Regions from separate parts of the Ochrobactrum teleogrylli genome, predicted to be linked through region 2. Evidence: predicted binding sites of a transcription regulator. Region 2 holds the regulator's gene; the other holds the start of a gene.
The links. Region 2 encodes PhoB, which activates phosphate uptake and scavenging genes when phosphate is short. Its sites were predicted from a motif close to TGTCATNNANCTGTCAT; they were not measured.

Region 1: WIX40_RS00600 (BtaA family protein) is a predicted target of PhoB. The motif match lies at 5,222-5,238, and genes of this name have one in related genera.

Annotation. Positions count from the first base shown of each region.
Region 1 covers NZ_JBBHKQ010000001.1:106,198-117,260, reverse strand. Annotated here, with positions in the region: gene WIX40_RS00635 (Nramp family divalent metal transporter) at 1-764, shown strand, start outside; RNA gene rnpB (RNase P RNA component class A) at 906-1,337, opposite strand; gene WIX40_RS00625 (lytic transglycosylase domain-containing protein) at 1,482-2,123, opposite strand; gene WIX40_RS00620 (N-acetylmuramoyl-L-alanine amidase) at 2,442-3,257, opposite strand; gene WIX40_RS00615 (J domain-containing protein) at 3,257-3,967, opposite strand; partial or broken gene WIX40_RS00610 (antifreeze protein) at 4,122-4,573, opposite strand; gene WIX40_RS00605 (hypothetical protein) at 4,718-4,930, opposite strand; gene WIX40_RS00600 (BtaA family protein) at 5,295-6,530, shown strand; gene WIX40_RS00595 (class I SAM-dependent methyltransferase) at 6,532-7,218, shown strand; gene WIX40_RS00590 (glycoside hydrolase family 25 protein) at 7,322-8,170, shown strand; gene WIX40_RS00585 (lytic murein transglycosylase) at 8,291-9,529, shown strand; gene WIX40_RS00580 (AEC family transporter) at 9,603-10,538, shown strand; gene metF (methylenetetrahydrofolate reductase [NAD(P)H]) at 11,007-11,063, opposite strand, start outside.
Region 2 covers NZ_JBBHKQ010000001.1:2,967,302-2,978,364, reverse strand. Annotated here, with positions in the region: gene WIX40_RS13920 (PstS family phosphate ABC transporter substrate-binding protein) at 1-470, shown strand, start outside; gene pstC (phosphate ABC transporter permease subunit PstC) at 627-2,132, shown strand; gene pstA (phosphate ABC transporter permease PstA) at 2,132-3,451, shown strand; gene pstB (phosphate ABC transporter ATP-binding protein PstB) at 3,467-4,288, shown strand; gene phoU (phosphate signaling complex protein PhoU) at 4,384-5,106, shown strand; gene phoB (phosphate regulon transcriptional regulator PhoB) at 5,249-5,935, shown strand; gene WIX40_RS13890 (cell wall hydrolase) at 6,571-7,518, shown strand; gene WIX40_RS13885 (hypothetical protein) at 7,599-7,877, opposite strand; gene WIX40_RS13880 (aminopeptidase) at 8,044-9,297, shown strand; gene dps (DNA starvation/stationary phase protection protein Dps) at 9,370-9,867, opposite strand; gene tsaB (tRNA (adenosine(37)-N6)-threonylcarbamoyltransferase complex dimerization subunit type 1 TsaB) at 10,129-10,818, shown strand; gene rimI (ribosomal protein S18-alanine N-acetyltransferase) at 10,822-11,063, shown strand, end outside.

The DNA.
Region 1 (11,063 bases), 2.9 Mb from region 2:
TGGCGCAGCCGAAATGGAACGAGGTCATTCTCGGATTTGCGCCAACGGTCGAGATCATCCGGAACCCGGACATGCTTTATATAGCGCTCGGCATTATCGGCGCGACGGTCATGCCGCATAATCTCTATCTGCATTCGGGCATCGTGCAGACCCGCGACTATGGGCATACGACCGCTGAAAAGCGCGAAGCCATCCGCTATTCGACGCTTGATTCCACCATCGCGCTGACATTCGCGCTGCTGGTCAATGCATCGATCCTGATCCTCGCCGCAGCCAGCTTCAATGCGACCGGCAATACCGGCGTGGAAGACCTCGACAAGGCGCATGCCCTGCTCAACCCGCTGCTCGGATCATCGCTGGCCCCCACGCTTTTTGCCATCGCGCTTCTGTGCTGCGGCCTGAATTCGACCATAACCGCCACCATGGCGGGGCAGATCGTCATGGAAGGCTTTATCCGTATCCGGTTGAAGCCGTGGCTGCGCCGCGCCATCACCCGCTTTGTGGCCATTGTGCCCGCCGCCGCCGTGACAATCATGTACGGTTCTCAGGGCACTACGGAACTCCTGATCCTGTCGCAAGTTGTACTCAGCCTGCAATTGCCCTTCGCGGTCATTCCGCTCGTCATGTTCACAGCGGAAAAGAAGAAGATGGGCTCGCTGGTCGCGCCGCGCTGGGTCACGCTTCTGGCCGCCATCACTGCCATTATCATCGTCGTTTTGAACCTGAAGCTCATCTATGACTTCTTCACCGGCGTACCGATCTGATTAATCCAGCGCATCCCGAAAAGTGTGAAACGGTTTTCGGAAAAGATGCGCGTTAAAATGAAGGATCCGCGCAACGCCTCCCAAGCAACTGCGCACAAGCAAAAAGCCCGGCTCAAAGCCGGGCTTTTTCGCTATCGAAGAAGTGTCAGCCGGTCTGTAAGCCGGGTTCTGTATGGCCGGGCTTTCGCCCGACGTGGCAGCCATTCATCTGGGACGGATGTTGCCACCCGCCTCTTGCAACCCACCCGGACGACTGATCCGGAAACCGATTGCCGGTCCTTGCGAACCGGCGCGCCGTCCCTATTCGGTTTTGCTCCCGGTGGGGTTTACCGTGCCGTCTGCATTGCTGCAGACGCGGTGGGCTCTTACCCCACCCTTTCACCCTTACCTCGTCATCCCTGTCGTTGCAGCTTCTGCACAACGATACGGAAGACGAGGCGGTTTACTTTCTGTGGCACTATCCCTGGGGTCACCCCCGCCGGGCGTTACCCGGCACCGTGTTTCCCTGGAGCCCGGACTTTCCTCACCTGCCGCCTTTCGGCATATGACAAGCGCGGCTGCCCGACCGACTGACACCGCGTATAAATTCGCTTCTGCCCGAAAAAGCAACAAAAAAGCCGGTAGCAAAACCGCTACCGGCTTTTCGTTCACATCAAACGGCTTGAAACTCTACGCAACCGCCGACGCAAATTCTGGAGCGAACTCCAAAAGCGATGCTTAAAGTCCGGCCATATATGCCTTCACCGAGCTGCAATATTTCGCAGAGATCGGGTTCATGCGCTTTGCGCCATGACCGGCATTGTATTTCAGGATCGTGCCGCAGGTGCTGCCGCCGCCAAGCTTCTGGGCCATGGCGAGGTATTTCATGCCGTACTGGATGTTCGTGGCAGGCTCATAAAGCCCCTTGGCCGAGCCGGAATAGCCCATGGCGCGCGCCGTCGAGAGCTTGATCTGCATCAGGCCAATTTCGCCTGCAGCACCGCGCACATTCGGCTGGAAATTGCTTTCGTGACGCACGACCGCATGAGCGAGCGAGGACGGTACGCCATAAGTGGAAGCGTAGCGGTTGATGATCTGTGAGTAGCCGCTGCCGCTCTTGACCGAACGGCTGGCGCCGCCGGACTTGGACGAACCGGAACGCGAACCCTTGCCTGCGGGGGCTGCGCGGTTGGTGATGACGGACGCCTTTTTGACCGAAGGCTTCGCCTTGTCGGCCTCAGCAACTTTGTTCTGCTGACGCGCCTTGAGAAGTGCTGCGAGGTTGGTTGGTTCACTTGCAGGGGCGCTAAGCGCCGGATTCAGGCCAAACGAACTCATCGCGCCAACAAGGGCGCTAACAATAACAAATTTTACTTTCATAACCTACCGTCTTGGAACGTTTCTTATGGGGGACCGCCCGTCTTGGGGGGAGACGATCCGTTTATTCGGGTCCCGTCCGGTATGAGCTCTCAAGGCCCATTTCCGCTGGGATTGATCGATGATCTGAAGGGGAAATGCAGCCGAAGATTGGTTGCAAAAGTAAAATCGTCTTACAGGTTGTAACAAAACCGACTCAATCGGACGTGAGTCGACGCCCCCTCACTTAAGCGAGGTCTAAAAGGTGATTCGGCTAAATTTTTGAAATTTTGAACGAAATTCTAATTAAATTGCGAAAGTCGCCCGATGGATACTGCTTGCTCAGGCGGTAACATTTTGCAGGGAAAAAATCAGCCTGTAGAGGGTATCTATGGTAGAAACATCGGCCACACCGTCTACATTTTGTGGCCGAAAGTGACGCTGAAATGCCTTAACCACGATTTCCGTGGCTTCATCGAAGATACCGGTGATCTCAATTCCATAGCCGTAGAGCGCCAGCATGGACTGCAAAGCCTCCACCGGCTGCCCCTGTTCGCCCCGCGCCAAAAACCGTCCGCCGCGGATCGGCGTCGGCTCCACATAATGCCCGACACCCGCCTCATGCAGACGTTTCCACGGAAAGCTTTGGCCGGGATCGGTCTTGCGCGCCGGTGCGATGTCCGAATGCGCCAGCACGTTCTCCGGCGCAATAGCGTGGCGTTCACAAATATCGCGGCTAAGGCGGATCACCGCCTCGATCTGCGCATCCTTAAACGGCGGATAGTCTTGCAGAACGCCCGGATTGACGATTTCGATGCCGATAGAGGCCGAATTGATGTCGGTCTCGCCCTTCCAGAAGCTCTTGCCCGCATGCCAGGCGCGGGCCTTTTCCGAAACCATCTGCAACACCTTCCCGTCCTCTAGAACGAGATAGTGAGCCGAGACCTGCATTTCGGGCGATTTCAGAATGTCGATCGCCTCCTGCGCGGTCGCAAGGCCGGTATAATGCTGGATCAGAAAAACCGGCGTCTTGCCGTCACGGCGCGGGCCGAAATTGGGCGAAGGATCGAGCGTGGCATCGGGAAAATCGGGCTTTTCCAGCGCCAGTTCCGCCAATTCCTCATCCTGAAATCCGGTTGCGTCGCTCGACGTCTGCATCACGCAGCCTCCAAATGCTTTTCTATGCTCGCCCAAGCCGCGTTTATGGCAGCAAGGCGCGCATTGGCAATAGCAATAAATTCGAGCGGCAAACCTTCGGCAACCAGCCGGTCGGGATGGTGCTGCTTGACCAGCGAACGGTAGCGGCTGCGCGCAGTATCGAACGACACCCCGCGTTCAAGACCCAGAATAGCATAAGGATCGCCCTCGCCACGCTGCACATGCCGGATCGCGATGCGGTCGAAGGCAACTTCGTCAAAGCCGAAAATACCGGCGACTTCGGTTAGAAATGCCAATTCCTTTTCATGGACATAGCCATCCGCCTTGGCGATATGAAACAGTCCGTCGAGAATATCTTCCAGAAGATGGCACTCGGTCTGGCCTTCCTGACAAAGTCCGGCCAGCTGGCGCGCATAGCTTTCGAAACCCGCCACATCCTGCTTGGCCAGATCGTAAAGCCGGGCGACATGCGCGGTTTCTTCCTGCGGCACCGCAAAAATATCCTGGAAAGCGCGTATCTCGTCCTGCGTGACCACGCCGTCGGCCTTCGCCATTTTTGCGGAGAGCGCGATCATGGCAATCGAGAAGGCCACCCGCCTGCGCGTATCGGCATCGCCTTCAAAAACGGTGCGCACAGCCTCGATAACGCCTGTAATGGCGTTCGACGTCACTGACGCCACAAACTCACCGATGCGAACCCAAATCGACATGGGGCTTTTCTACAAAATTCCGTCGCGGCTGGAAACCGCCTGCATGAAGCGAAGTCGAAAAAACAATGATTTATATGCGCTTATCACCGGTCTGTGATAAGAAATGCCCTGAACTGTTATGGTGTAAACCAAAAAAGGAGAACGCTGTTCCCAATTAATTGGATTGAACGGCGTTCTGGCGTTCATTGAAGGAGCGTTGTGCCGTCGCGGCGGCAGCTTCTCCGGCGGCCTGGGCCTGCTCGGCATTTTGCCCGACAGCCTTTGCGGCAGATTCGGCATTAGTACGGGCGCGTTCGATGGCAGCTGCCTGTTCCTCGGGTGTGGTCAAACCGGCGTTCTCGCGCAGTGCCTTGACGAGATCCGGCCCCTTTTTCTCCGATGCGCCTTCCGCTGGTGCGGCAGGCTGGGAAACAGCAGCGCCGTCCTGCGCCGGTGCGGCAGCCTTTTCCTCATTGCCCTTGCCGCAAGCAGCAAGCGCAACCAGAACAATGGCGGCAACGAAAAACAGGGTGTTACGGTTCATGACCAAAGCCATAACCGAAGACAGCCTGCGTTTAAACACGGAAATCGCTTGCGCGCCGTCTTTCCCGTAAAATGCCGCGGGATCGTTCATGCATTACACTTCCTTCTGGGACAAATGGCGATCCAGTTTCCCGGATCGCCATTCGTATGACGTTTACCACACGGGTCTATGACAGCTCACCAGCCGTAACTTGCCCGCGCTTTATTGATACAAAATAGCACCCGAGCTTAATTAGCAGGCGCAGTACCGCCCGTACCCGTGCCCGGATTTGCCGGAGCCGGTGTTGCAGGCGTGGTGTTCGTATCATTGTTCGAAGGTGCGGCCGGCGTCGTCGGGGCCGGTGCCGGAGCGTTGCTTGCGCCGTCATCCTTCTTGTCGTTGCAGGCGGCAAGGCCCAGAAGCGATACAGCGGCAACAGATGTAATCAGAAACTTCTTCATTTTGGCTCTCCTTCCTAGCGTGGGTTGCTCGATCCGAGCTCATCCCTGTTGAGCATGGCGCAGTTTGCGCAGACACCCCTCTGCTCTTTTCATTGCTTTCTTCGTGTCCATCCGGCTCCTTACCGGTCGGGCACTTTTGCGGTTGGATCAGGCACAGAACTCCTGTCGATACCCACCGTCACAGAAGAAAACGGCAGACCAAAGGAAAGGTTCTCTCAATTAGTCTTACTGTCCGTAATAAAACGCCAATATTGCAGACACTTAATCCCGCATTAATCCGTCAATCCCCCATGTCACAGCGATGTCATGCCCAGTGTTTAACTTTTTTGAAACCAAGCACGGGATTCGTCCCAAAGGGGAATTCATGGCCGACCAATCAGCCGACGGTACTATTCTGAAGCGTGCAGTAACCCAGAACCATGCGCTTTCCCGCGCAGGTTTTTCGGAACGATTGTTTGCCTGGCTCTTTAAGGGGCTGGTCTATCCGCAAATCTGGGAAGATCCGGATGTGGACATGGCAGCCCTCGCCATCCAGCCCGGCCATCGCATCGTCACCATCGCGTCTGGCGGTTGCAACGCGCTTTCCTACCTCACCGCCGATCCGGCCCGCGTCGAGGCCGTCGATCTCAACGAAGCTCATGTCGCGTTTAACCGGCTGAAGCTTGCAGCGCTCAAGAACCTGCCAGATTACAGCGCCTTTTACCGCTTCTATGGCAAGGCTGACGACAAGACCAATCTGGCTGCCTATAAGCGCTTCGTGCGTCCGCATCTTGATGCCGAAAGCCGCGCTTACTGGGAAAAGCGCAAGTGGAACGGTCGCCAGCGCATTTCCATCTTCTGGCGCGATCTTTACCGTCACGGCCTGCTCGGCGTATTCATCGGCATGGGCCATCGCGTGGCGCGGCTCTATGGCATTGATCCGCGCGATATTCTTAAATCGCGCAGCATGGAAGAACAGCGCAGCTTCTTCGACACCGCACTTGCGCCCTTGTTCGAAAAACGCATGGTGCGCTGGGCAACCGCACGCAAATCCTCGCTGTTCGGTCTTGGCATTCCGCCCCAGCAATATGATGCGCTGGCCACCGCCGGAAACGGCAATATGGCCGAGGTGCTGCGCCGCCGCCTTGAAAAGCTCGCCTGCGGCTTTCCGCTGACGGAGAACTACTTTGCCTGGCAGGCTTTCGGACGCGGCTATAGCGGCAACGAAGAAACCGGCCCGCTGCCGCCTTATCTGTCGCGCGCCAATTTCGAAACGGTTCGCGCGCGCGCCGACCGCATGACGGTGCAGAACGCCAACTATACCGATTTCCTCGCCGCCAAGCCCGCCGGTTCGGTGGACCGCTACATTCTTCTCGACGCGCAGGACTGGATGAACGACAACCAGCTCAATGCCGTCTGGAGCGAAATCACACGCACTGCCGCACCGGGCGCTCGCGTGATTTTCCGCACTGCCGCCGAGCCGAGCCTGCTGCCCGGTCGCGTCGCGCCGGAAATTCTCGACCACTGGGAATACCGCGAAGACGAATCCCGCGCATTGCATGACCGCGACCGCTCGTCGATTTATGGCGGCTTTCACCTTTATGTCCTGAAGGACGCGTGACATGCTGCAAAATACTGAAGGCAGGCAGGGCAACAGTCAGGGCGCAAGTCATGCGCGGCTGATGGACCGGGTCTATCGCCGCCAGCGCCACTTTTATGATGCGACCCGCAAATATTACCTGCTGGGCCGCGACCAGATGATCGCGACGCTCAATGTGCCGGAAGGCGGCAGCGTTCTGGAAATCGGTTGCGGCACGGGCCGCAACCTCGTCAAGACGGCCGAACACTACCCCGATGCAAAACTCTATGGCATCGATATTTCAGCAGAAATGCTGGAAACGGCCCGCAGTGCCGCCAAACGTGCGGGCATCGAAAGCCGCACCCGGCTGGAACGCGCCGATGCGGCGCAGTTCGATCCCGAACAGCTTTTCCATCAAACAGGCTTCGACCGTATCTTCATTTCCTATGCCATATCGATGATCCCGCAATGGCAATCGGTCATCCGCGAGAGCATTCGCCATCTGGCGCCACAAGGCGAGTTGCATATCGTCGATTTCGGCGATCAAAGTCGCCTGCCCCGATGGTTCAAGCGCGGGCTCTATAAATGGCTCGACTGGTTTCATGTCACGCCGCGTCAGGACATGTTCGCCGTGTGCGAACGGCTTGCTGCCGAACGCGGCCTCACAGTGGAACGCCGCGTGCTTTATCGCGGCTTTGCGTGGATCGCCGTCATCCGGGCTTTTGCATAAAATTAGGAGCAACAACGCCACAGGCTGGTGACGACCGGGTGCCGATCGCGTAACCGTTGTAGGGACTGATTCGCGACACCGGAAACCCTGCATGAAACGTCTCATGAGCCGTCTGGCCAGCCGCAATTTTCTTGGCCCCTGCTTTGCCTCCTGCATGGGCGTTTTTCTGCTTTCGGCCTGTACGACAGTGGATTACGATTTTTCCGATGTGAAAAAGAACGGCACGGTCGCCCGCATCCCACCTCCATCGGGATCGGTGAAGGCGCCGCGCTTCGGCGACCGCGATCCGCATGACTGGACCGGCAAGACGCCCTGGCACTATCCGATCCACGGCACTGACGTTTCGAAATACCAGACCAGTGTGGACTGGAGCGCGGTCCGCGCCAGCGGCATTTCCTTTGCCTTTATCAAAGCGACGGAAGGCGGCGACCGTCTGGACCACCGCTTTGCCCAACACTGGAATGGCACACGCGAGGCGGGCATTCCCCGCAGCGCCTATCATTTCTATTATTTCTGCCGTCCGGCCATCGAACAGGCGCGCTGGTATATTCAGAACGTGCCGCGCGACCCGTCCGCGCTGCCGCCCGTTCTCGACATGGAATGGAACCCGCAATCGCCGACCTGCAAATTGCGGCCCAATGCGGCGGTTGTGCGCAAGGAAATGCGCATCTTCCTTTCAGCGCTCGAAAAGCATTACGGCAAGCGTCCGATCATCTACACGACCGTAGATTTCTTCGACGATAACGACCTGCGCCAGCTTCCAGACTATCCGTTCTGGCTGCGTTCGGTCGCGGGCCACCCGGACGAAAAATACGGCCCGCATCCGTGGACTTTCTGGCAATATACCGGCACGGGCAGCATTCCGGGCATCAAGGGCGACGCGGATATCAATGTCTTCGCGGGCGACGCCGCCACATGGAAAAAGTGGCTGGAAAGCAACAAGGGCCGTTAAGACGGGCCTGTTTGGCTGATCGCACCAAGTTTTGCTTCATTTCCGGGTCTTGTTGGGGCAATAGCTTTAACAATTCCCGGAAGGGCAAGCCTGTGCCCTGCAAAATAGTGTGAGTTACCGATGAAGTTTGTTGCTTCCATCATGACAGCCGCCCTGCTCGCTTCGACCGCTGTGTCGCATGCGCAGACCGCCAGTGCGTCTCCGGCACCTGCGGCTCCGGCTGAAACTGCCGTGAACATGCCCAAGCCCGAATGCGAAACCGATCTCGGCCAGTGGGTCGAAAATCTGGCCAAGGAAGCACGTGAAGCTGGCGTCGGCGACAAGGGTATCAGCGAGCTGCACAAGGCCTCGCTTGAACAGAAGGTGCTCGACCGGGACCGCAAGCAGACCGTCTTCAACCTGACCTTCACCGAATTTTCCAAGCGCCTCATCTCCGAAGCGCGCCTGAAAAAAGGCCAGGAAAATCTGGTCAAATATGCCGATGTCTTCAAGAAAGTCGAAGACACCTATGGCGTGCCGGGTCCCGTTCTCGCTGCCTTCTGGGGCCTTGAAACCGACTACGGCGCGATTCAGGGCGATTTCGACACGCTGAATGCGCTTGTTACCCTTTCCTACGACTGCCGCCGCCCGGACCTTTTCCGTCCGCAGCTGATCGCGCTGCTCAAGCTGTTCGACACGGGCGTTGTCGATGCGAGCACGACCGGCGCATGGGCTGGCGAAATCGGCATGATGCAGCTTCTGCCCAAGGATTATCTGGAGCGCGGCGTCGATGGCGACGGTGACGGCAAGGTCGATCTGAAGAACAGCGTTCCCGACGCCATGATGACCGCCGGTCGCATGATTTCGGAACTTGGCTGGAAACGCGGCCAGCCGTGGCTGGAAGAAGTGCGCATCACCAAGGATTTGCCTTGGGAAGAAGCCATCCGCACCAACCGCAAGCCGCACTCCTGGTGGGCCGCGCAGGGAGTGACCGGCCTGAAGGGTCCGCTTGGGCCGGATGACGGCGATGCTTCGCTGCTGCTGCCGCTGGGCCGCAAGGGCCCGGCCTTCCTGTCCTATGCGAATTTCGACGTCTTCGTCGAATGGAACAAATCCATCGTCTACGCCACGACCGCCGCCTATTTTGCGACGCGCCTCGCGGGTGCGCCTGCATTCGATCCCGGCAATCCAATTCCGGGTCTGACGCAGGACCAGATGAAGGAGCTGCAAACCAAGCTTCAGGCGCGCGGCTATGATATGGGCGCGAAGATCGACGGCGTTTACGGTCTCCTGACCCGCGATGCCGTGCGCGCCGAACAGATGCGGCTTGGCATGCCGGCCGATTCCTGGCCAACCCAGGAGCTGCTGGACAAGCTCTGAGTCACACAATGAGGGCGCGGGCTAATCCCCGCGCCTTTTCCTTTCCGACACCCTGACCGCGAATGCCTGCCTCATGCTCACCACCCTGATCGTCGTCCTGCCCGTATTTGCGCTGATTTTTTCCGGCTGGGGGGCGTTCAAGCTGAAAATACTGGGACCGCACGCCATAGCAGAGCTGAACCGCTTCGTGGTTTATCTGGCGCTGCCTGCGCTGCTGTTCGACATCATGGCCAACACCCATGGCAGCGAACTCTGGCAACCGGGCTTCATCGCCGTCTTCCTCTTGAGCAGCGCCGTCGCCTTCGTCCTGCCCTTTCTGGTGCGGCTGCGCGGAAAGCTGCCGCTTGCCGACACCGCGCTGGACGGCCTCAATGCCGCCTATCCCAATACCGGCTATATGGGCATTCCGCTGTCGATGATCGCTTTCGGTTCCGGCGTTCTGGCCGCAACCACCATTTCCATCATCATCACCGTTTGCGTGACTTTCGCCTTTGCAATCGTGCTGATCGAGATCGGCCTGCAAACCGAGAAGAAGCCGTTTCATCTCGTCTGGAAAGTCGTCCGTTCGCTTATCCGCAATCCGCTGCTTTTTGCACCGGCGCTTGGCGCGATATTTTCTTTCCTCGGGCTGACGATCCCCGCCCCCGCCGAAACTTTCCTGAAAATGCTCGGCGGCGCAGCATCGCCCTGCGCGCTCGTGGCGCTTGGCCTGTTCCTCGCGCAATCGCGCAAGGTCGAACGCGAAAGCGTCAACGCCATCGCATTCCTCGTGTCGATCAAGCTGATCGTCCAGCCGCTCGCCACATGGCTGCTCGCGGTCTATGTCTTCGGATTGCCGCCGCTGATGGCGGAAAGTGCCGCCCTTCTCGCCGCCTTGCCGACGGGCACCGGCCCTTTCATGCTCGCCGAACATTACCGGCGCGAGGCGGCCATCACCTCCAACGTCATTCTCTATTCGACGGTAATTTCGGTGGTAACACTCTCCGCCTATCTGGCTTTGATCCGCTGATAAAAAGCGGGATTTCGCATAGGCGCATTGTAGGAGCGGATTGTGGGAATTGTGGCTATTTCCCTGTAGATCCTGTCAGTTCTGTGTCTTTTTCATGAAATGTGAACAGATTTTTCAGGTCAAAAATTTCAATAACTTAGGTGGTAAACAGAAGGTTTTTTTTCCAATCACGCCAGGTTGCAGCACGAAATCTTCTTTTGTTCTCGGCTTTTTGCGCTTAGATTCCAGTCTCTACCAGCGCGCACCGGACGCTTGTCTGGCGCATATGAAGGAGACAGACCGATGGGACTGACACGATCTTTGAATGTCCTCATGATCTGTGCAGCATTTGCATTTGTTGCAGCGTTGATAGCAGGCGTCATACCGTAGAGAGCGACGCATCAGACCATTACGGCGATACAGGTTTCGAGGATAGACCGGTCTCGCAGGAAACAGAAAGCCCGCCATTTCGGCGGGCTTTCTTTATTCTCAGGCAGGCTCCAGTGCCGCTTCCGTCTTCGGGCGAATGCCAATCATATGGCAGAT
Region 2 (11,063 bases):
ACTCCGGCGCTCTGGACGAAATCAAGAAGACCGGTCTCGACGACAAGGCTGCCGCTTCGGCCTGTATCGCAGTGCGTAAGGACGGTAAGGCTGTCGACATCGACGGCGACTATGCTGAAACGCTGGCGCGCATCGACTCCAACAAAACCGGCGTTGGCGTTTTCGGCCTCTACTTCTTCGAAAACAATGCCGACAAGCTGAAGGTTGCGACCGTCAACGATATCACGCCATCGGCTGCCACCGTCGCCTCGGGTGAATATCCGGTTTCGCGTCCGCTGTTCTTCTACGTGAAGAAGGCTCACCTCGGCGTCGTGCCGGGCCTCAAGGAATATGTCGATTTCTTCCTGAACGACCAGATGATCGGTCCTGACGGCCCGCTCGCTGAATATGGTCTGGTTCCGGCTCCGGATGCAGAACGCGAAGCACAGCGCGCCGCCTTCACCGAAGGCAAGACGCTGGCTGCAAAGTAAGTCTAAAACTGTGGAACGCGGGGATGAAACCTCCCCGCGTTCTTCTCCTTTCGCGCCATTCTAATATGAGAGGCGCAATCGCGCGGAACTGACAGTCTGGTCATTGGGGACACGTCTATGTCGTTTCGCATTTTTCAGGGCAACCGGGGAAATTGAATGTCCTTCTTTCTGGTTCTCGTCAGCGTCATTGCAATCGGGTTGGTCGGCTTCTTTATTGGCCGTCAGCGCGCCGTTGCACTGGACAAAGCGCAGCCTGTCGCGCCCCAAGGTTCAGGGCAAGGATCGACGGCCGAGAAAATGCATTCCCGCCCGCATTATCATGGCTGGTGGGTTTTCCTCGTTTCTGCATTGCCTGCAGTGCTGTTTCTTGCCGTCTGGGCTGTCGGATCGTCCGTCTATCTCGATCACAGCGCCACCGCACGACTACCCGATGCCGTCGAGGAGGGTTCTTACACCAATCGCAGCCTTCAGCTCGGTATGGTGCGCGGCCTCGCCAACGGGCTTGAGCGCCTGACACCGGCTGAGCTGGAAAGCTTCCCGACCAACTATCAGGATGCGCGCTCGGTTCTCGGCAACAAGGGCGTGGCTCTCGCAACCGAGGGTCAGGACTATATGGTGCCCATCGCCCTCTATCTGAAGAAGGCGACGGACCTCACGCACACGATCGGCGCTGCCGTGGCGCTGGTCATTGCGGTTGCCGGTCTGATTTTCGGTCTTTCCACGATCAACCGCCGCATGCGCGCCCGCAACAATGTCGAGCGCATCGTGCTGTGGGGGCTGATCGCGGCGTCGGGCATCGCCATTCTGACCACTGTCGGCATCATCTGCTCGATGCTGTTTCAGACGATCAGCTTCTTTCAGTCGGTTTCGCCGTGGAATTTCTTCTTCGGCACGGTCTGGGATCCCCGCTTTGCTGCTGCCGGTTCCGGCGGTGAGACGGGCCAGTTCGGCCTGATCCCGCTTCTGGCCGGTACGCTCTATATCGCGCTGGTCGCTATGCTGTTCGCGGTTCCGGTCGGTCTGTTCGCCGCCATCTACATGGCCGAATATGCCTCGCCGCGCGTGCGCACGGTGGTCAAGCCGGTGCTTGAACTGCTCGCCGGTATTCCCAGTATCGTCTACGGCTTCTTCGCCCTTGTGACGGTCGGCCCGTTCCTGCGTGATCTTTCCGCCGCGATTGCGGGCGGTCAGGGCTTCATCATGGCGCAGAGCGTTTTGACCGCCGGTCTCGTCATGGGTGTGATGCTTATTCCTTTCGTGTCGTCGCTTTCCGACGACATCATCACCGCCGTGCCGCGCACGCTGCGCGACGGCTCGCTCGGTCTTGGCGCCACCCGCTCCGAAACTGTCAAGCGCGTTGTCCTGCCTGCGGCACTCCCGGGCATCGTCGGCGCACTTTTGATGACCGCTTCACGCGCCATCGGTGAAACCATGATCGTGGTTCTGGCGGCAGGCGTTGCGGCGCGTATCAACATCAACCCATTCGACGCGATGACCACCATCACGGTGAAAATCGTCAATCAGCTGACCGGCGACCTTGAGTTCAACTCGCCGCAGACGCTGGTTGCCTTTGCACTTGGCATCACGCTTTTCGTCCTGACGCTGATCATGAACATCTTTGCGCTGCATATCGTGCGCAAGTACCGGGAGCAGTACGAATAATGACCGATACGACCTTCAACGCAAGCGGTACGGCGACTGCACAGCCCGCCCGCCGCGATATCGGACTGAAACGCCGCTACGCTGCCGAACGCCGCTTCCGCCTCTATGGCATCGCAGCAATCGCCATTGGCGTGTTCTTCCTCTGCGCGCTGCTGTTCTCGGTTTTCTCCAAGGGCTACACCGCCTTCTGGCAGACGACGCTCTACCTTCCGGTCCAGATCGACGCGCAGGTGATCGATCCGGGCAACAAGCGGGCGACCGATCCGAACGTGCTGATCGCCGCGAACTATCCGCTTCTGGTGCGCAATGCGCTGGCTGAAAAGCTCGGCGTCGCAACCACCGACCGCCCGGCCATGCGCGATCTTGGCCGCTTCTATTCCGACGGCGTGCGCGTTCAGCTGCGCCAGATGGTGATGGACAATCCGGCCATCATCGGCACGACACAAACTGTTCCGGTTCTGGCCGGTGCGGATATCGATTCCGCCTTCAAGGGGCAGATCGATCTGACCGTCCCTGAAACGAGCCGCAAGGTATCGGACCGTCAGGTCGGCTGGATGAAGACGCTTTCGGAAGAAGGCGTCATGAAGGAGGCATTCAACACCGGCCTCTTCACCTATGGCGCATCGAGCCGCCCGGAAACGTCGGGGCTCGGCGTGGCGCTGGTCGGTTCGCTCTATATGATGCTGATCGTGCTGGGTCTGGCTCTGCCTATCGGAGTCGCCGCTTCGATCTATCTGGAAGAGTTCGCCAAGAAGAACCGCTGGACGGATATGATCGAGGTGAACATTAACAACCTCGCAGCTGTACCGTCTATCGTGTTCGGTCTGCTGGGGCTTGCGGTCTTCGTCAACTTCTTCAACCTGCCGCGCTCAGCCTCGCTGGTCGGCGGTCTGGTGCTGACGCTGATGACGCTGCCGACGATCATTATCGCAACGCGTGCCGCCCTGCGCGCCGTGCCGCCGTCGATCCGCGCAGCAGCGCTCGGTCTCGGCGCGTCCAAGACGCAGATGGTGTTTCATCACGTGCTGCCGCTTGCCGCACCCGGCATTCTGACGGGCACGATCATCGGGCTTGCCCATGCGCTGGGCGAAACCGCGCCGCTTCTGCTGATCGGCATGGTGGCTTTCGTGGCGGATGTTCCGTCCACGCCGATGGACCCGGCGACCGCCTTGCCTGTCCAGATCTATATGTGGGCCAATGAAGCAGAACGCGCCTTTGTGGAACGCACGTCCGGCGCTATCATCGTCTTGCTTCTGTTCCTGGCCGTGATGAACATTGCAGCAATCATTCTGCGCCGCCGGTTCGAGCGCCGCTGGTAAACGGGAGTCGAAGCTATGAATTTGATGACTGAACGAACTCTCGAGAAAGCCGTAGGAGAAAAGATGAACGCCAACGCCAGTTCCGTAAAGATGCGCGGCGACAAGGTTTGCGTATTCTATGGTGAGAAGCAGGCCCTTTTCGACGTCAATCTGGATGTTCCGGAAAAGATGGTGACGGCGCTGATCGGTCCTTCCGGCTGCGGCAAGTCCACCTTCCTTCGTTCGCTCAACCGCATGAACGACACGATTGAAGGTTGCCGCATCGCTGGCAAGATCACGCTCGACAATGAGGATATCTACGATCCGAAGATCGACGTGGTGGAACTGCGCGCCCGTGTCGGCATGGTGTTCCAGAAGCCGAACCCGTTCCCGAAGTCGATCTACGAGAACGTCGCCTACGGCCCGCGCATTCACGGTCTGGCCCGCACGAAGGCCGATCTGGAGGAAATCGTCGTGACCAGCCTGCAGAAGGCCAGTCTGTTCGAGGAAGTGAAGGATCGCCTGCACGATGCGGGCACGGGCCTTTCCGGCGGCCAGCAGCAGCGCCTGTGCATTGCACGTGCGATCGCGGTTAGCCCGGAAGTCATCCTGATGGACGAACCCTGCTCGGCGCTTGATCCGATTGCCACCGCCAAGGTGGAAGAGCTGATCGACGAACTGCGCCAGAACTACACCATCGTCATCGTTACGCACTCAATGCAGCAGGCGGCCCGCGTTTCGCAGCGCACCGCCATGTTCCATCTCGGCAATCTGGTCGAAGTGGGCGACACGGAAACGATGTTCACTGCGCCGACGGAAAAGCGCACGCAGGATTACATCACCGGACGCTTCGGCTAACAAACCGGGGGCAGGGGAAAGCAACCCTTGCGCGCGGATTGCGTCAGAACAAACAGAAGTGCGGCTTCCCCGCAATTTATATTACGAGGTCTACCATGCCGTCTCAGCATACCGTTCGTTCCTACGATGAGGAACTGAAGTTTCTCACCCACAAGATCGCCGAAATGGGCGGACATGCGGAACGTATGGTCGAACAGTCGGTCGCAGCGATCGTCAATGCCGACAACGCCCTTGCGCAGCGCGTCATTTCCGACGACCTGATCCTGGATGCCAGCGAGCGCGAAATCGACGACAAGGCCGTGATGATCATCGCCAAGCGCCAGCCGATGGCGGTGGACCTGCGCGAAATCATCGGTTCGATCCGCATTTCCGCCGATCTGGAGCGCGTTGGCGATCTGGGCAAGAACATTGCCAAGCGCGTTGCCGCCGTTTCGGAATCCCGCCAGCCGGTCAAGCTCTATCGCGGTCTGGAAACGCTCGCCGAACTGGCGCTGACCCAGCTGAAAGACGTGCTCGACGCCTATTCGTCGCGCTCGGTGCAGCAGATCAATGTCGTGCGTGATCGCGACGACGAGATCGACGCCATGTACACCTCGCTGTTCCGCGAGCTGCTCACCTATATGATGGAAGATCCGCGCAATATTTCCGCCTGTACGCATCTTCTGTTCTGCGCCAAGAATATCGAGCGCATCGGCGACCATGCGACCAACATCGCGGAAACCGTTTATTACATCGTGACCGGCCTGCAGATGCCTGCCGAACGACCGAAGGAAGACCTGAGCCACGGCATCGTCGTGGATGAGGCACGCAAGCCCTGAGTAAGCGCTGCATTTGAAGCGATCAGGGCAGATTGCCGGATTGCTCCCAAATGCGGTGGAGAATGTGTGAATAGCGCGGCGGCACGCGGTCGATGGGGGGACGTGTATCTTCCGCTCGCCGGTTTAAGATAGGGAATAATGGATGTCACAGGTACCCAAAATCGCTGTGGTGGAAGACGAAGAAGCGCTGAGCGTTCTGCTGCGCTACAATCTTGAGGCCGAAGGCTATCAGGTGGACACGATGCTGCGCGGCGACGAGGCCGAAATCGCGCTGCGCGAGAACGTCCCTGATCTCCTCATCCTCGATTGGATGCTTCCCGGCGTATCGGGCATCGAACTGTGCCGCCGTCTGCGCCAATGGCCGGAGACGGAACGCCTGCCGGTCATCATGCTGACCGCGCGCGGCGAGGAAAGCGAACGCGTTCGGGGTTTAAGCGTCGGGGCCGACGACTATGTCGTGAAGCCCTTCTCGACACCGGAACTCCTGGCCCGCGTCAAGGCGATGCTGCGCCGTGCCAATCCAAGCCTGCTGTCGCATGTTCTGAAAGTAGGCGATCTGGTGCTCGACCGTCAGCAGCACCGCGTTTACCGCAAGGAAAAGGAAGTCCGTCTTGGACCGACGGAGTTCCGTTTGCTCGAATATTTCATGATGTCGCCGGGCCGCGTTTTCTCGCGCAGTCAGCTTCTCGACGGTGTCTGGGGACCGGATATCTATGTCGATGATCGCACCGTGGATGTCCATGTCGGACGCTTGCGCAAGGCCATCAACTTGGGTCGTGCGCTCGATCCGATCCGCACGGTACGCGGCGCGGGATATTCTTTCGGCTGATCGTGCGTCGATAAAAAACTTCTTTTCGAGCCCGTCTTTCCTCATCGAAAGGCGGGCTCGATCACTTTCTGAAGCGCTCTTGCGGCCTGTTATCCTTGCCAGCCGATTCGGTCCGGGAGACGCTGAAACGGCTGTAAATCGCTAATCTCACGGAATGTTACGCTTCTTGTATCAAAGTTGAAGGAACCGGCGCAGGACTTGCTAAAACAGTTACGCCGCAGATTTTCCCAACCTGATGAAGCAAGATATATCAAAATTTTACAGCAGTTGCGAATTAAGGCAGGGTTGTGACCTGTATTGAGGAAATATCATTTCCATCAAATCAAAGGTTTATCTCTTTTCCGCAGGTTCATTAAGAAAATATTAATAGTTTTGAATGGTTTGTGTGGACAATTGCGCTCGTGATTCGGGTTTCATTTGCGACCATTTCGATGGTTTCAGCAATTTCGGAATTTGACCCATTGCCTTTTTTTGGCCTAAAAATTCCAAAACCTTGAAGAAGACGAGCGATGGCAGGTTGTTTGATTTTTGATCTTAGCCTGCTTTGACTTGCACCGCAGCTAGACCCGTATTGGTCATTTTTGGCCTTCGGATCGACTGCTTCAGTTAAGGGTCCTGAATATGAGACTGAGCCGTTGACGCGCGCTGGTAATTGGAAGCTGCCTGTATTGGCAGGACTGCTCGTAGCGCCCTTCGTAGTGACGGGCTGCACGACGACCGGCACCACAGCCAAGACCGAGAAGACGGCGGCCGTAAGTCACGTCAAGTCGGTCAACGGTGTCAAGACCTATACCTATACGGCAAGGGACAAGGAGTGCCTCGAGCGCGCCATGTTCTTCGAATCGAACCGCTCCAGTTCCGATGGTCTGATGGCTGTCGGCACGGTTGTGATGAACCGCCTCGCATCGGGCCGTTATCCCGATACGATTTGCGGCGTCGTCGGCCAGAAGAACCAGTTCGCGCCCGGCGTTCTCACCCGCAAGATGGAATCCAGCAAGCTGCCCGATGTTCAGGCCGCAGCCGACGCCGTGCTGAAAGGCCAGCGCCATCCGAAGCTGAAGAACGCCATGTTCTTCCATACGGCAGGCCTGAAGTTCCCCTACAACAACATGCACTATGTGCTGGTTGCCGGCGGTAATTCCTTCTACGAAAAACGCAATCGCGACGGTTCGTTGCAGAATCCGGTGCCGCAGGAACCATATAACCTCGCGCTCGCCTATTCGCCGCAATCGCCGTCGCTGCCGCAAGACCCGTCCTATGACGTGACCTTGCCGCAGGCGGGACCGGTTCCGGCAGCAGCGCCAACCGTACAGGTCGCGCTGGCGGATGCGTCCAAGATGGAAACCTCTGTGCGTGGCAGCGGCCTTGGACCGCAGGCGCGGGGCAATCGCCTTGCGCATAACAACGATGTAGCGACGGCGCAGCCGCAAATTCAGCAGGTCGCGTCCTATCAGCCGCAATTCGATACGTCGGCACCGGCAAGCCAGCCGCAATCGCTTGGCTATGCGGCGGCAGACCAGAAGCAGGTCGATGCAATCGGCGCATTGCTTCTGTCGCAGGACCGTCCGGAAACGCCTCTATAAGTTGAGTTGAACAGATTTGGTGCGGGCTAATCTTTCCGATTGGCCCGCATTTTTTATTTGAGTTCTGCATTCCATCGCTATTAGCGGGGACGAACCACGACCGGACGATAGATCGGCTGATAGAGCATGATGGGCTGATCGTAGAAATCGACGCGGTTTTCCCAGGCGCGGCGATCCGCCCGGCGGTCGAGATCGAGCCGCTGCAGACAGTTGGCAAATGCGTCGGTCCGTGGCTTGAAGCCATAGCCGAGACATGTCTGTTCGTCGGCGGCGCGGCGCTCTTCCGGTGTCATGGTGACACAACCAGCCAGCAGGCCTGCGAGCCCCAACAAAACAAGTAGTTTCCGGTTCATCGTCATTCGTCCTGTGTAACTGCCCGCTGCTTCAATAATAGCGCAGGTGCATGAAAAAGAGTGGTGAAATTATGCCGTTTGGTAAACTGATAACGAGAGTATAGAACTGATTCCAAACCGCGCTCTTTTTTTAAAGGGACGCGTCTTCGCATCAAAAGAGGTCCCGCAGCTCATGGCTCACGATATGCAAAATCCTGTCATCGATCCGGTAAAGCTCGAACGTCTGGCGGAAGTCGCCGTGCGCGTCGGCCTGCAATTGCGCGAGGGACAGGATCTGATCATCACGGCGCCGGTTGTCGCCCTGCCGCTGGTGCGGCTGATTGCCAAACACGCCTATAAGGCTGGCGCAGGTCTGGTGACGCCGTTCTTCGCCGATGATCAGATTGCGCTGGCCCGCTATGAAAACGCGCCCGATGCAAGCTTCGACCGCGCCGCGGACTGGCTCTATCAGGGTATGGCCAAGGCCTATTCGGAAGGTGCGGCGCGTCTTGCGATTGCTGCCGACAACCCGATGCTCCTGTCCAGCCAGGACGCCGCCAAGGTTTCGCGTGCCAATCGCGCAAATTCTAAGGCCTATCAGCCTGCGCTGGAAAAGATCGCGGGCTTCGATATCAACTGGAACATCGTTTCCTATCCAAATGTGGCATGGGCGAAGCTGATGTTCCCGAATGAGCCGGAAGAGGTTGCGACCCGCAAGCTGGCCGAAGCCATTTTTGCCGCTTCACGCGTGGATGTCGAAGATCCGATCGGCGCATGGGCCGCGCATAATGCAGCGCTTCGCACCCGCACCCGTTTCCTGAACGGCAAGGCTTATAGCGCTCTGAACTTCAAGGGCCCGGGCACGGACCTGACGGTCGGGCTTGCCGACGGCCACGAGTGGCACGGCGGCGCATCAACGGCGAAAAACGGCATTACCTGCAATCCGAATATTCCAACGGAAGAGGTTTTCACCACACCGCACGCCTTGCGCGTCGATGGTTATGTCGCCAGCACCAAGCCGCTTTCGCATCAGGGCACACTGATCGAGAATATCGCCGTGCGTTTCGAAGCGGGCCGGATTGTCGAAGCCAAGGCGAGCCGTGGTGAGGAAGTGCTGTCGAAGGTACTCGACACGGACGAAGGCGCGCGCAGGCTCGGCGAAGTGGCGCTGGTGCCGCATTCGTCGCCGATCTCGCAAAGCGGTCTCTTGTTCTACAACACGCTGTTCGACGAAAATGCTGCGAGCCATATCGCGCTCGGCCAGTGCTATTCCAAGTGCTTCATCGACGGCGCCAAGCTGACGCCGGAACAGATCAAGGCGCAGGGCGGCAATTCCAGCCTCATCCACATTGACTGGATGATCGGTTCCGGTGAAATCGACGTTGATGGCATCAAGGCCGATGGTAGCCGCGAGCCGGTGATGCGTCGCGGCGAATGGGTCAGCTGAAAATTCAACATACCGAACTGAAAAGGCCGGGAAATTTCCCGGCCTTCTTCATGATTGCGATGAGCTGAAGCCTCAATTCTTTTCCTGCACATGGGCTTCGAGGAACCACAGCGCCTTGTCCAGCGAGCGCGAAGCGGCGGTAAAAATATCCGCCGTGTTGTCGTCGCCCGCCTCGTCTGAATCCTTGATCGATTTGCGCAGAAGATTGGCGACATCGCCATAACGCTCGATCAGCGCGCCCAGATGATCGTGAACCGCATAAATATCGGTCGGATAGGGCTTCAGTTTCGTTTCCTTCACCACAATCTGCGATGTGCCATAGGCCGTTCCGCCAAGCTGCACCGCCCGTTCGGCAATGGTGTCGACGTGATCGTCAAGTTCGGTGCGGAAACCGTCGAGCATCTCGTGCACTGCAATAAATTGCGGTCCCTTGAGGTTCCAATGCGCCTGCTTGGTGATCAGTGCAAGATCGATGGTCGCAGCCAGATTTTCGTTCAGAAGCGCGACCATGGACGTCTTGGTGTTGGAAGGAAGATCGTTGCGGGTTGCATGCGTCGACTTATTGGACATTTTATCCTCATATCCTTTGCACAATCAGGCGCGAGCGATTGGCTGGCTCGCAGCTATTGGGAGAATCGCCAGCGTCGGGGCGGTCGAAAAGAGGCGCAAACGGAATCATCCCGCACCCGACGAAAAAACGCCTGTCAGCCGATTTTGTTCCGCAGAAAAAGATGAAAATGATAAGAACCGCTGCTCTTTGGCGATGAATTGGTGTCGGCTTCGGCACGGTTAGACTTGTCGCGGGGCCAATTCTCATTTACCCGGAAGTGCATGAAGATACTCGCCCTCGATACCGCCGCTTCCTATTGCGCCGCCGCCGTCTATGACGCTGGCCGCGATGTCGTTCTTGCTCAGATCAGCGAGAATATCGGCAAGGGGCACGCCGAAGTGCTGATGGATTATGTCGGGCGCGCGCTGGTCGAGGCAGGCGTGGCGATTAAGGATATTGATCGCGTGGCGGTGAATATCGGCCCCGGTTCTTTCACGGGCGTGCGCATCGGTGTTTCGGCGGCGCGAGGCTTTGCACTGGCGCTCGGGTCCCCGGCGATTGGCGTCACCGCCTTCGAGGCGCTGGCGGATGAGACAATTACACACATGCCGGGCAAGCCGGTAGCCGTCCTGCTCGACGCGCATCGCGGCGAGATTTACGCGCAGACATTCGATGCCAATGGTGCTGCCCTGTCCAAGCCATCGGTCCTGTCGCGGGAGGAAGCGGAAGCTTTTGCTGGCAATGCGCCCCTCGATACCGTGCTGGCCGGATCGGCAGCAAAGTCGATCAACGAGGCCTTGGGCGACAAGTTTGCGCTTGGTCCTGTCGAACCGACCGCCAATATCGCCACTTTCGCCCGCCTGGCAGCCGCGCGCGCGCCCGGTGATGCGCCGAAGCCGCTTTATATGCGCGGGCCTGATGCCAAGCCGCAGGTCGGGTTTGCATTGCCGCGCAGGCAGGCCGGAGAATAGGCGATGATGGGCTTGCCATTCGGTCGCTTCGGTCGCCGACAGGTTTCGGTGGAAGCGCTCAGCGCGCAGGACAGCCATGTGATCCAGCGCATTCATGCCGTCGCGTTTCACCATGGCTGGAGCTCGGATGATTTTCGCTCGCTGATCGCGCAGGATACGGTTTTCGGCTTTGTCGCCCGTGCGGAAGGCAAGCCCAATGACGCCTGCGGTTTCGTTCTGGCGCGGCTGGTTGCCGGAGAGGCGGA